DNA from 3 places in the Priestia sp. LL-8 genome. Region 1 is predicted to be linked to each of the others. Evidence: riboswitches for the same ligand, from Rfam matches in the RefSeq annotation. Region 1 holds a riboswitch; each other region holds the start of a gene.
What was found. Region 1 has a riboswitch for cyclic di-AMP ahead of U9R83_RS20410 (APC family permease). Riboswitches for the same ligand answer to the same signal wherever they lie in the genome.

Region 1 (3,280 bases):
CCAAAAGTATGTTAGGGGGAGGGAAGATCCGCACGATGAATTGTGCGGATTTTTTTATTGGTAGGGTGAACGTAGATTTCATCTATTTAGTTGCTTCTAGCAGTTGATTGGAGGGCAGGCGAAGACTCCTGCGGGAAAAGCGGAATAGGTGAAGACCCCGCAGGAGCGCAAGCGACGAGGAGGCTCACCAGCCGCCCGCGGAAAGCGAAGCCTTGCACGGAAATCAACAGCGATGTAACAAGCCATCCATACTAGCACATTTATCCCATTTGTTCGTTTTTAGGTTGAAGTGATTTCGTTATGTCGCAATCTCCTTTTTTAGTAATTTCTCACTAAGTAGGCTAGTATACGTAGCACTTTTTTCCCTCATGCATATGTTAACAATAAGGAGGGACAAGTAATATGAAAAAAATCTATCTTGATGCAGGACATGGTGGGGCAGATGCAGGAGCAGTTGGAGCAAACGGACTGTATGAAAAAAACTTAGTTTTGAAAATTCAACAATATTTAATAAGCTATTTAAATAGCACGTACAGTGATTTTACGATTAAAACTACCCGTACCACAGATACTTTTTTATCGTTATCTCAGCGCGCTTCTCAAGCTAATTCGTGGGGTGCAGATGCATTTATGTCTATTCACGTAAATGCCGGTGGAGGGACAGGATACGAAGATTATGTTTATAGAAGCGCTAGCAATGCTAGTAAAACGTTTCAATCGATTGTGCACGGCCAAGTACAGGCAACGCTGCTGTCGTATAATCATCCGAATCGCGGACGAAAATCAGCCAATTATGCGGTGCTTCGCTTAACAAATATGCCTGCAGTACTAACTGAAATAGCTTTTATTGATAGGAGCGCCGATGCAGCACTTCTTCAAAATGAAGCTTTTTTAAAAAGCATGGGTGAATCGTATGCAAAAGGAATTGCCGTATATTTAAATTTACCTCGTCGTGCAGTTCCAAATCCATCGCCATCTCCAACACCGACACCAAATCCATCACCTTCTGAACCAGGTGAAAAAACGTATACAATTAAGCAAGGAGATACGCTGTACAGTATTGCACAGAAGTACGGCATAACAGTACAGGAGCTTCAAGAAGCGAATACAGGGCTTTCTGATCCTTTAACACTACAGGTTGGAAAAACAATTGTTATTCCTTCAGGAACTTCACCAACACCTACTCCAACACCACCTTCTGAACAATATCCACTTCCCAATGGAATTTTAAAACAAGGCGATTCTGGAGAAGCTGTGAAACAGCTTCAAAGAGCATTAAACGCGGTTAATTTTAAAGTAGGGTCAGTAGACGGAATATATGGAGTACAAACGAAAGATGCAGTCAGACGTTTTCAGCTTGTGTATCTTCCTTATGATGTAGATGGCATTTATGGTCCTCAAACGAAAAACAAGCTAGCAGCCGTTTTAAAAGCAAAAAGTTAACGTAAGAAGGTCTTCTGTAAGCAGACAGAAGGCCTTTTGTTTTCCCCTTAAAAGCGCCTTAAGCACTATTTTATGGTTTACGTAAAATAATGCTTTACAAACCATTTGTACGGGAGTATATTATCTAAGAACAAAGGATAGTTATGAACGAAACTTGTTATCAATCATACCCTTTAACCGAAAATTATATTGACCTGTTATCGCTTAATTCGTCAGAAGTGGGGGACCCAAATTTGTGCATTGTCACTTGGGGTGAATCCTTTTTTAAAAGGTAGGGCTACTCTCATAGCCCGAATCCGACAGCTAACCCCATAAGCGTTTTAGAGAGGAGGTTTAAGCTGTGTAAAAACGCTGAGAACCCTTAGTGTTTTTTTTGTGCGCTTTTTTAACATAAAAAGGCATTTTTTAGGAATAATATCACTTATTCATGAACTTGTAACTGAGCTTAGCAACGAAAAGCAAATAGTAGCTAAGCAATCATCGGAGGGAAATTACGTGAACTATTCAGTTCTCAAAAGATTATTGATTGGAAAGCCGCTTAAAACAAAAGAGTTAGGTGATCAAAAGCTTAGTAAGCTTAAAGCACTTGCTATTTTATCATCAGATGCCTTATCTTCAGTGGCTTATGGAACAGAACAAATTTTAATTGTACTTGCGACAGTCGGTGTCCTCGCTTATTGGTATTCAATTCCAATTGCGATTGGTGTATTGGTGCTGCTGACGGCTTTAATTCTTTCATATCGTCAAATTATTTATGCGTATCCGCAAGGCGGAGGAGCTTATATTGTTTCCAAAACCAATTTAGGAGAAAATCCTGGGCTTATCGCTGGAGGATCACTGCTGGTAGATTATATATTAACAGTTGCCGTGAGTGTTTCAGCAGGAACCGATGCTTTAACTTCGGCTTTTCCAACGCTGCATCATTACAATGTAGTAATTGCGTGCTTGCTGGTTATTTTGATTACTGTCTTAAACTTACGAGGCGTAACGGAATCCGCTTCTGTATTAGCTTATCCGGTTTATTTATTTGTTATTGCTCTTATCTTGTTAATAGCGGTAGGCTTGTTTAAAATAGCGACAGGTCAAGTTTCACCTGAGCTTCATACGTCTCTTGGTACAGTAGTGCCAGGTATTAGTTTGTTTTTATTATTAAAAGCTTTTTCGTCAGGCTGTTCAGCATTGACAGGTGTAGAAGCTATTTCAAATGCAGTGCCTAACTTTAAAGAGCCAGGTGCAAAAAATGCTGTTCATACATTAATGCTGATGGGCGGTATTCTAGCTGTTTTATTTTCTGGGATCACGTTTTTAGCTTATTGGCTTGGCATTTCTCCAAAAGCAGATGAAACTGTTGTATCACAAATTGCATCGAGTGTGTTTGGACGCAATGGATTTTATTACTTTATTCAAGGAACAACAGCTCTAATTCTAGTGCTAGCAGCCAATACAGGGTTTTCAGCTTTTCCTTTGCTTGCTGTCAACTTATCGTCTGATAAATACATGCCGAGAATGTTTCAAATTCGGGGTGATAGACTAGGGTATTCAAATGGAATTGTGACCCTTGGAATTGCTTCTATTGTCTTAATTGTAGCTTTTAAAGGAGCGACAGAGCAATTAATTCCTCTTTATGCAGTCGGGGTGTTCATTCCATTTACACTTTCTCAAACAGGAATGATTGTCAAGTGGCTTAGAGAAAAGCCGGCCGGCTGGCAAGGGAAGCTAACCATTAACTTAATTGGTGCGCTTATTACATTAACTGTGTTAATCATTTTGTTTACAACGAAGTTTTCACAAGTATGGTCTGTGCTAGTTTTCTTACCGGTTATCGTTTATATTTTTC
Region 2 (3,280 bases), 190 kb from region 1:
ACGTCGTGAGTTTGATACCGCCTCCTGTTGACGCACTTCCTGCACCAATGAACATTAACAAAACCATTAAAAAGACCGTTGCGTCATGCAGGTGAGCTAAATCAATTGTATTAAATCCAGCGGTTCTTGTTGTTACCGCTTGAAAATAAGAAGCCCATACTTTGTCTCCTAATGATAAATTTCCGAGCGTATGCGAATTGCCGTACTCTAAGAAAAAAATAAAAAGCATAGCAGTCACGTTAATGGCGAACGTGCTGATAATCATAATTTTTGAATGCAGCGTTAGTTTTTTATACGATTTTTTCACCCACATATCAGCAAGAACGGTAAATCCTAACCCACCAATAATGAACAAAAAAGAAATCGTTATATTAATAATGGGATCTCCTACATACTGAACTAAGTTATCAGACAGTAGTCCGAACCCAGCGTTATTAAAAGCCGAAATTGAATGAAACAAGCTAAAGAATAGCCCCTTAGACCACCCGAATTCCGGAACCCAGCGTATCGCTAAAAAGATAAGCGCAACAAACTCAATTAAAAATGAAAAGATAAACAGCCTTTTAACTAGCAGGACAACTCCGCCGACGCTCGTCTGATTTAACGCCTGCTGAACGAGCATACGCTCTTTAAATCCAATTTTTTTACCGAGCATCATAAAAATCAGCACGGCAAATGACATAATGCCAAGACCGCCTATTTGAATTAACAGCATAATAATCGTTTGACCGATGACGGTAAAACGTGTACCTGTATCTACGACGGCTAAGCCGGTTACTGTCATAGCGGAAGTTGACGTAAAAAGAGCGTCTACCCACCGGATTGGCTCAGTAGTAGAAAAAGGCATCATCAATAGAAGAGCACCAATAATAATTCCTCCACCAAAAATAGAGAGCAACAGCTGCGGAGGGGTGAGTTTAATATTTTGTTTTTTCATGTGTTAAACTCCTTCTTCTTCAAAACGGTTTAAATCGCGATTATGTCCGATGACAATAAGCATATCTCCTTGTTCAATTGTTTCATGCGCCGTAGGCGAAATCACCATTTCCCCGTCTTTTCGCTGAAAGCCGATAATATTACAGCCGTACTTTGCGCGAATATTTAAATCAAAAAGCGTTTTATTATGAAGCTTCTTAGAAGCGACAATTTCAACAATACTATAGTCTTTAGACAGTTCAATATAGTCAATAATTTTTTCTGACACCACGTGATGAGCAATCCGCTTAGCAATATCGCGCTCCGGATGAATGACTTTATCCGCTCCTATTTTCTCCAGCACTTTTTGATGATACATATTCACCGCTTTTACCCATACTTGCTTAACGCCCATATCTTTTAACAGCATCGTTGCGAGCACGCTTGCTTCGATATCGTCTCCAAACGAAATAAGAGCATGATCAACATTGCGAATACCTAGCCCCTTTAAGCTAGCTTCATCAATCGCGTTTGCTTGCACAACATATGTAGCTAAGTTGCTAAATTTATTTACTACCTCCTGATTGCGGTCAATAGCGAGCACATCCACATCCAGATTAGCAAACTCTTCAACCAAACTGCCTCCAAAACGACCTAATCCTAATACAGCAAACTGTTTTTTCATAATGTATTTATTCCTTCCTTCAACTGCTGTGTGTTCTCTTAGCTTATACTTTTTCTAAAAAATTACATCTTTTTCTTAAAAAAAGCGCAAAAAAACACAGGAAGGCTCCTGTGTTTTTTCACACTCTTCCCCCTCAAAACGCTTGCGAAGTTAGCTGTCGGGTTCGGGTTTTAAGAGTAACCCTACCTTTTTAAGGATTCACCCCGGAGCACAATATGTGCGTAAATAATGGGTCCTCCGCTCCGTAATGGATTAAGCGATTTTTATTCAAATGTCTATGATCTATTTTTTAGAATGATCGATTCGATTCATGATACGTTTCACTTCACGAAAGCTATCTTACTCCTGTGGATTTTGTCTGTCAAGATATTTTTAGCGAAGACTTCACTTGCCCTGCAAGCTGCAAAAATCATATAAATCTAAACTGACAATCATTTTGTGAAATTGATCAAATAAATTAATAACAGCCAAAAGCTCTAACAGCTGCGTATCACTGTAAAATTTCTTTAATTGATCCATATCAGCATCGGTCAACTCCCTTGGACGCACTCGGTATACATCAATAAATCGAAACAGCAGCCGGTCTTTTTCTTCCAGCTCTTTTTCTCTTAACACTTTTTGATTAAGCGTCTTATCACCTACATATGACATGCTCATACACGTCTCACAGCCGTTAACACCTGCTAGATAAAGCCTAGTTTTTTCCTTGGTCTCTTTTTCTACTATATCGCTGTTCCAAAGCGTGTCGTAAAGCTCATCATACAACCTTTTTACATGTGGAATTAAATTCAATGCTTTTTCAAAATTTGTTCCCTCTTCGTTTGTTAATAAAACTCTTGCCATTTTTCACTCACTCCTTTTTAATTATTATAGTAAGAAAAATAGAGATTTTAGATTACATATAAAACATCTTATCTACTATTACTAATCAAATGAAACGTTAATGAGAAAGAAGGTTTTCAATTGAAAATTGATGAAATTGATTTATCGATTTTGCAGGCGCTGCAGCAAAACAGCCGCCTTTCCTTACGAGAGCTAGGAAAACAAATTAACCTGTCTGCTCCTTCGGTGGCAGAGCGAGTAAGACAGCTAGAGAGCTTTGGTGTTATAAAAGGATATACAATCGATATTGATTATGAAAAGCTGCACCTGCCTGTATCGTGTTTTATTGAAGTAACGATGAAAAACGGAGAGCACGAACGTTTTAAACGATTTATTTCTCAGTATCCCTACGCTTTATTCTGTGAACGCATCGCCGGGCAAGCCTGCTTTATTACAAAGCTTCAGCTTCCTCATCTGCACGTACTCGAACAATTTATTAACAAAATTACACCTTATGCCAAAACGATTTCACACATCGCCCTTTCTCACGTGGAGATGGCTCCTGCATTATTGAGTCATTTAAAAGATAAAAAGTGATTGAGACATAACGACATCCGTTCACCCTGCCAATAAAAAAATCCGAATGAGTTTGATTCTTCATCAAGAACCAAACCCGTTCGGATCTCCCTTCAACGAAAATATTTTTGTCTCAGCCTCATGGATTCGTCCAACAGCATAAAAAATAACCCTCCAAAGCTGGAGGGTATAAATTTTCCGAATAATGAAAGTTTTACAATTTTATTTTATCAGGTGCTGACATTTCTGTCTACTTAAAAATGTAAAAGAGCTCTCTATTAA
Region 3 (3,280 bases), 880 kb from region 1:
ACAAGCTGTTTGGATGCTAGTGAGCTCGATACCGCCAGCATTGTAATTAGTCCGAAGTAACGTCCAATATACATAACAATTCCCGTAGAAATGTTCCAAAACGGCGTTGCGTCACCTAATCCTTCAAAACCGGATCCATTGTTTGCTGCTGACGACGTAAATTCATACAGTGCCTGACTTAACCCGTGAAAGCCTGGATTTGATATACCTTCCATTCCTAAATGAGTGGTAAGTGCTACAGCTGTTCCTCCTAAAATTAGCAGCGGCTGCAGGATAAGCGTCACGGCGATTAGTTTCATTTCTTTTCCTTCAATTTTTTTACCTACGTATTCTGGTGTTCTTCCAACCATTAAACCTGATAAAAATACGGCGATGATGACGTACATCATGACATTCATAAATCCTGCTCCGACACCGCCAAATACGGTATTTAACATCATATTTCCAAGCGTTAACAACCCGGTAAGAGGCGTCAGGGTATCGTGCATCGCGTTCACCGCGCCTGTTTCACTTGCTGTCGTCACGATGGCGTACAGCGTTGACATACCGACACCAAACCGGACTTCTTTCCCTTCCATATAACCGCTCGCTTCATTTAGATGAAAAGCATCAAGTCTAGGGTTACCGCCCCACTCTGTTACAAACGCTGTGCTTAAGATAACGATAAACAGCATACTCATCGATACAAACAAGATGCGACCTTGTTTACGCTGTCCGATCATTTTTCCGTATGTGAAAGGAAGTGCGGTTGGTAATAAAAGCATAAGGACAATCTGTAACACATTGCTCCACGCATTGGGATTTTCAAATGGATGGGCTGAGTTGACACCAAAAAATCCCCCTCCGTTGTTGCCTAGCTCTTTGATTGAAAGAAAAGAAGCAACTGGTCCCCTTGCAATTTGCTGTGTTGCCCCTTCTAATGTATGGGCAGTCACCGTTCCGCTTAACGTTTGAGGGACACCTAAAAACGTAAATAAAATACCTGTTATAAAAGCAATAGGAAGTAAAATACGCGTAATTGATTTTACAAAATCAACAAAAAAGTTTCCCATTTCTTTCCCTGCTAGCCCGCGAATAAAAGCGATTGCTACTGCAAGTGCTGTTGCTGGTGCAGCAAACATCATAAATACAATGGCGGCCATCTGTGAGAAATAGGACAAACCTGACTCACCGCTGTAGTGCTGCAAGTTCGTATTTGTCATAAAACTAATGGCTGTGTTAAAAGCAAGGGCCGGATCCATTCCTTTTATGTGGCTTGGGTTTAGCGGCAGTACCCCTTGGAATCGGAAGATAAGGTACACCACAAAAATCATAAACGTATTCGCCAACACGAGAGCCAATGCATATTGCTTCCACGTTTGATTAAGCCCTTTAATTCCTGCTGCTTTAAACATCACTGTTTCTATCTTTCCTATCAAGCTAGTGTTTTTATCGTTTGAAAATACATTCGCTATATAAATACCTACGGGCTTTGCAATAAGCGCTACAAAAATAAGCAGCAGCGCAACTGATAGTAGAAAAATCCCCACGTTTTATTCCTCCGCTTATTAAAATTGTTCTGGATTTAACAGTACATATACTAAATAAATTAAAACGGTAATTGAAATACCTAACAAAATGAACGACATGTTCACTTCTCCTCTCTGTCGTCTACTACATGAGACGACCAGCGAATAATTCCGTACATAGCAGTCGCTAATAAGGCAAGCGTTCCAAGCATCATCATATCCAAGTTGCTTCCTCCTAACTGTTTCCTGACAAAAATGATAGCTTCTAAGTTTAGTGACGGTTTCTTTTCATAAAGCATCAGGTCCAAAAAAGCTAACCGCGAGACGTGATGCTATTTTTTTTCACTAAAAAACCGCAGAAGAGAGTTCTCTTCCGCGGTTTAATGCACGACAAATAAGCCGTGATTGACACGAATTTTTTACTCCCAAAACGCTTACGGAGTTAGCTGTCGGATTCGGGTTATGGAAGTAACCCTACTCAGTTAAGAGATTCACCCCTAGTACATACGTACAAAATATTGGGTCCCCCGCTCATAATTGATTAAGCGTATATTTGTTATTTAATTTTTAGACTTAATGATGACTTTTACTGCTGCGTTTAAAACTTTGATTAGCCAACGTAGACAAATAGCGGTTTGCTAGATCAAAAGATTGCTGGTCGCACATTGCCCGATATTCAATCATTTGAATCATTTGCTTAGATAAATGCATCTGGACGCTCCTTTCACCTATATTTTGAAAGGAGCGTACTATCCGCTGTTATAGAAAACGACCACGATTACACCATCCTCTCTCTTAACGCTTACGAAGTTAGCTGACGGGTTCGGGTCAAGAAAGTAACCCTACTCAGTTAAGAGATTCACCCCTAATAATTGGGTCCTCCGCTCTTTCCCTCTCTTTCAGGAAAGACTCAGCGTTTCACTGTGGAACGTTTCATGAGAGTAATCTTACTCCTGTTAAAATTTACTGTCAACAACATTTTTTGAAATTTTAAAAGCTTTATTTTTCTATATTTATTCATTATTTTAAAATAATAGTTTTGAAAGAAAAAAAGCGTTCTTATCTCCTCGATAAGAACGCTTTTTTTAGCTCATTTTCTCAATTTCATTTACAAGAATTGAAATGGCATCCGTTTTTGTTGCTTCACGCATTGTACGCTTCATTGTACTTGCCTGCTGCTGAAGCTCATTTACTTCACGCAAAAACAGTTCTTTTGTTAACTGTTCTTCTTCTACAACCATACAGTAGCCTTTTTTCTTAAAGGATTGTGCATTTAAAATTTGATCTCCGCGACTCTGTGCCTTTGATAAAGGAATAATCATCATCGGTTTATGAAGAGCTAAAAACTCAAAGATGGCATTGGATCCACCGCGTGTAATCACATAATCAGTTGCCGCTAAAACATCCGGAAGCTGTTCATTTACGTATTCTAACTGACGGTAGCCCGACTCTTTTTCAAGGCTTGTATCAATATTGCCTTTTCCGCAAAGGTGTACAATTTGAAATTTCTTTTGCAATTCAGGCAAAGACTCTCGAACAATTTCATTGATGCGGCGCGCTCCTAAACTTCCGCCCATAATGGTTAAAATTGGGCGCTTATCATAAAAGCGAAGCCAGCTTTCCCCGTTCGCTGCGCTTCCGCTAAATAACTCTTTTCGAATAGGTGAACCAACAACCTGCACTTTTTCTTTTGGAAAGTAGTTTGCAGCTTCATCAAAAGAAGTGAAAATTTTAGTGGCAAATTTCTGCGCAATTTTATTTGCTAGTCCCGG

Region 2: another riboswitch for cyclic di-AMP. It lies ahead of U9R83_RS19445 (potassium channel family protein); the one in region 1 lies ahead of U9R83_RS20410 (APC family permease).
Region 3: another riboswitch for cyclic di-AMP. It lies ahead of U9R83_RS27705 (potassium-transporting ATPase subunit F); the one in region 1 lies ahead of U9R83_RS20410 (APC family permease).

What each region holds. Positions count from the first base shown of each region.
Region 1 covers NZ_JAZAQH010000001.1:3,893,066-3,896,345, reverse strand. Annotated here, with positions in the region: gene U9R83_RS20415 (N-acetylmuramoyl-L-alanine amidase) at 403-1,443, shown strand; cyclic di-AMP (ydaO/yuaA leader) riboswitch at 1,635-1,776, shown strand; gene U9R83_RS20410 (APC family permease) at 1,939-3,280, shown strand, end outside.
Region 2 covers NZ_JAZAQH010000001.1:3,706,006-3,709,285, forward strand. Annotated here, with positions in the region: gene U9R83_RS19440 (TrkH family potassium uptake protein) at 1-937, opposite strand, end outside; gene U9R83_RS19445 (potassium channel family protein) at 941-1,600, opposite strand; cyclic di-AMP (ydaO/yuaA leader) riboswitch at 1,725-1,869, opposite strand; gene U9R83_RS19450 (hypothetical protein) at 1,985-2,443, opposite strand; gene U9R83_RS19455 (Lrp/AsnC family transcriptional regulator) at 2,564-3,019, shown strand.
Region 3 covers NZ_JAZAQH010000001.1:3,013,433-3,016,712, forward strand. Annotated here, with positions in the region: gene kdpA (potassium-transporting ATPase subunit KdpA) at 1-1,523, opposite strand, end outside; gene U9R83_RS27705 (potassium-transporting ATPase subunit F) at 1,548-1,628, opposite strand; cyclic di-AMP (ydaO/yuaA leader) riboswitch at 1,926-2,066, opposite strand; gene U9R83_RS15280 (hypothetical protein) at 2,082-2,219, opposite strand; cyclic di-AMP (ydaO/yuaA leader) riboswitch at 2,292-2,434, opposite strand; gene U9R83_RS15285 (undecaprenyldiphospho-muramoylpentapeptide beta-N-acetylglucosaminyltransferase) at 2,594-3,280, opposite strand, start outside.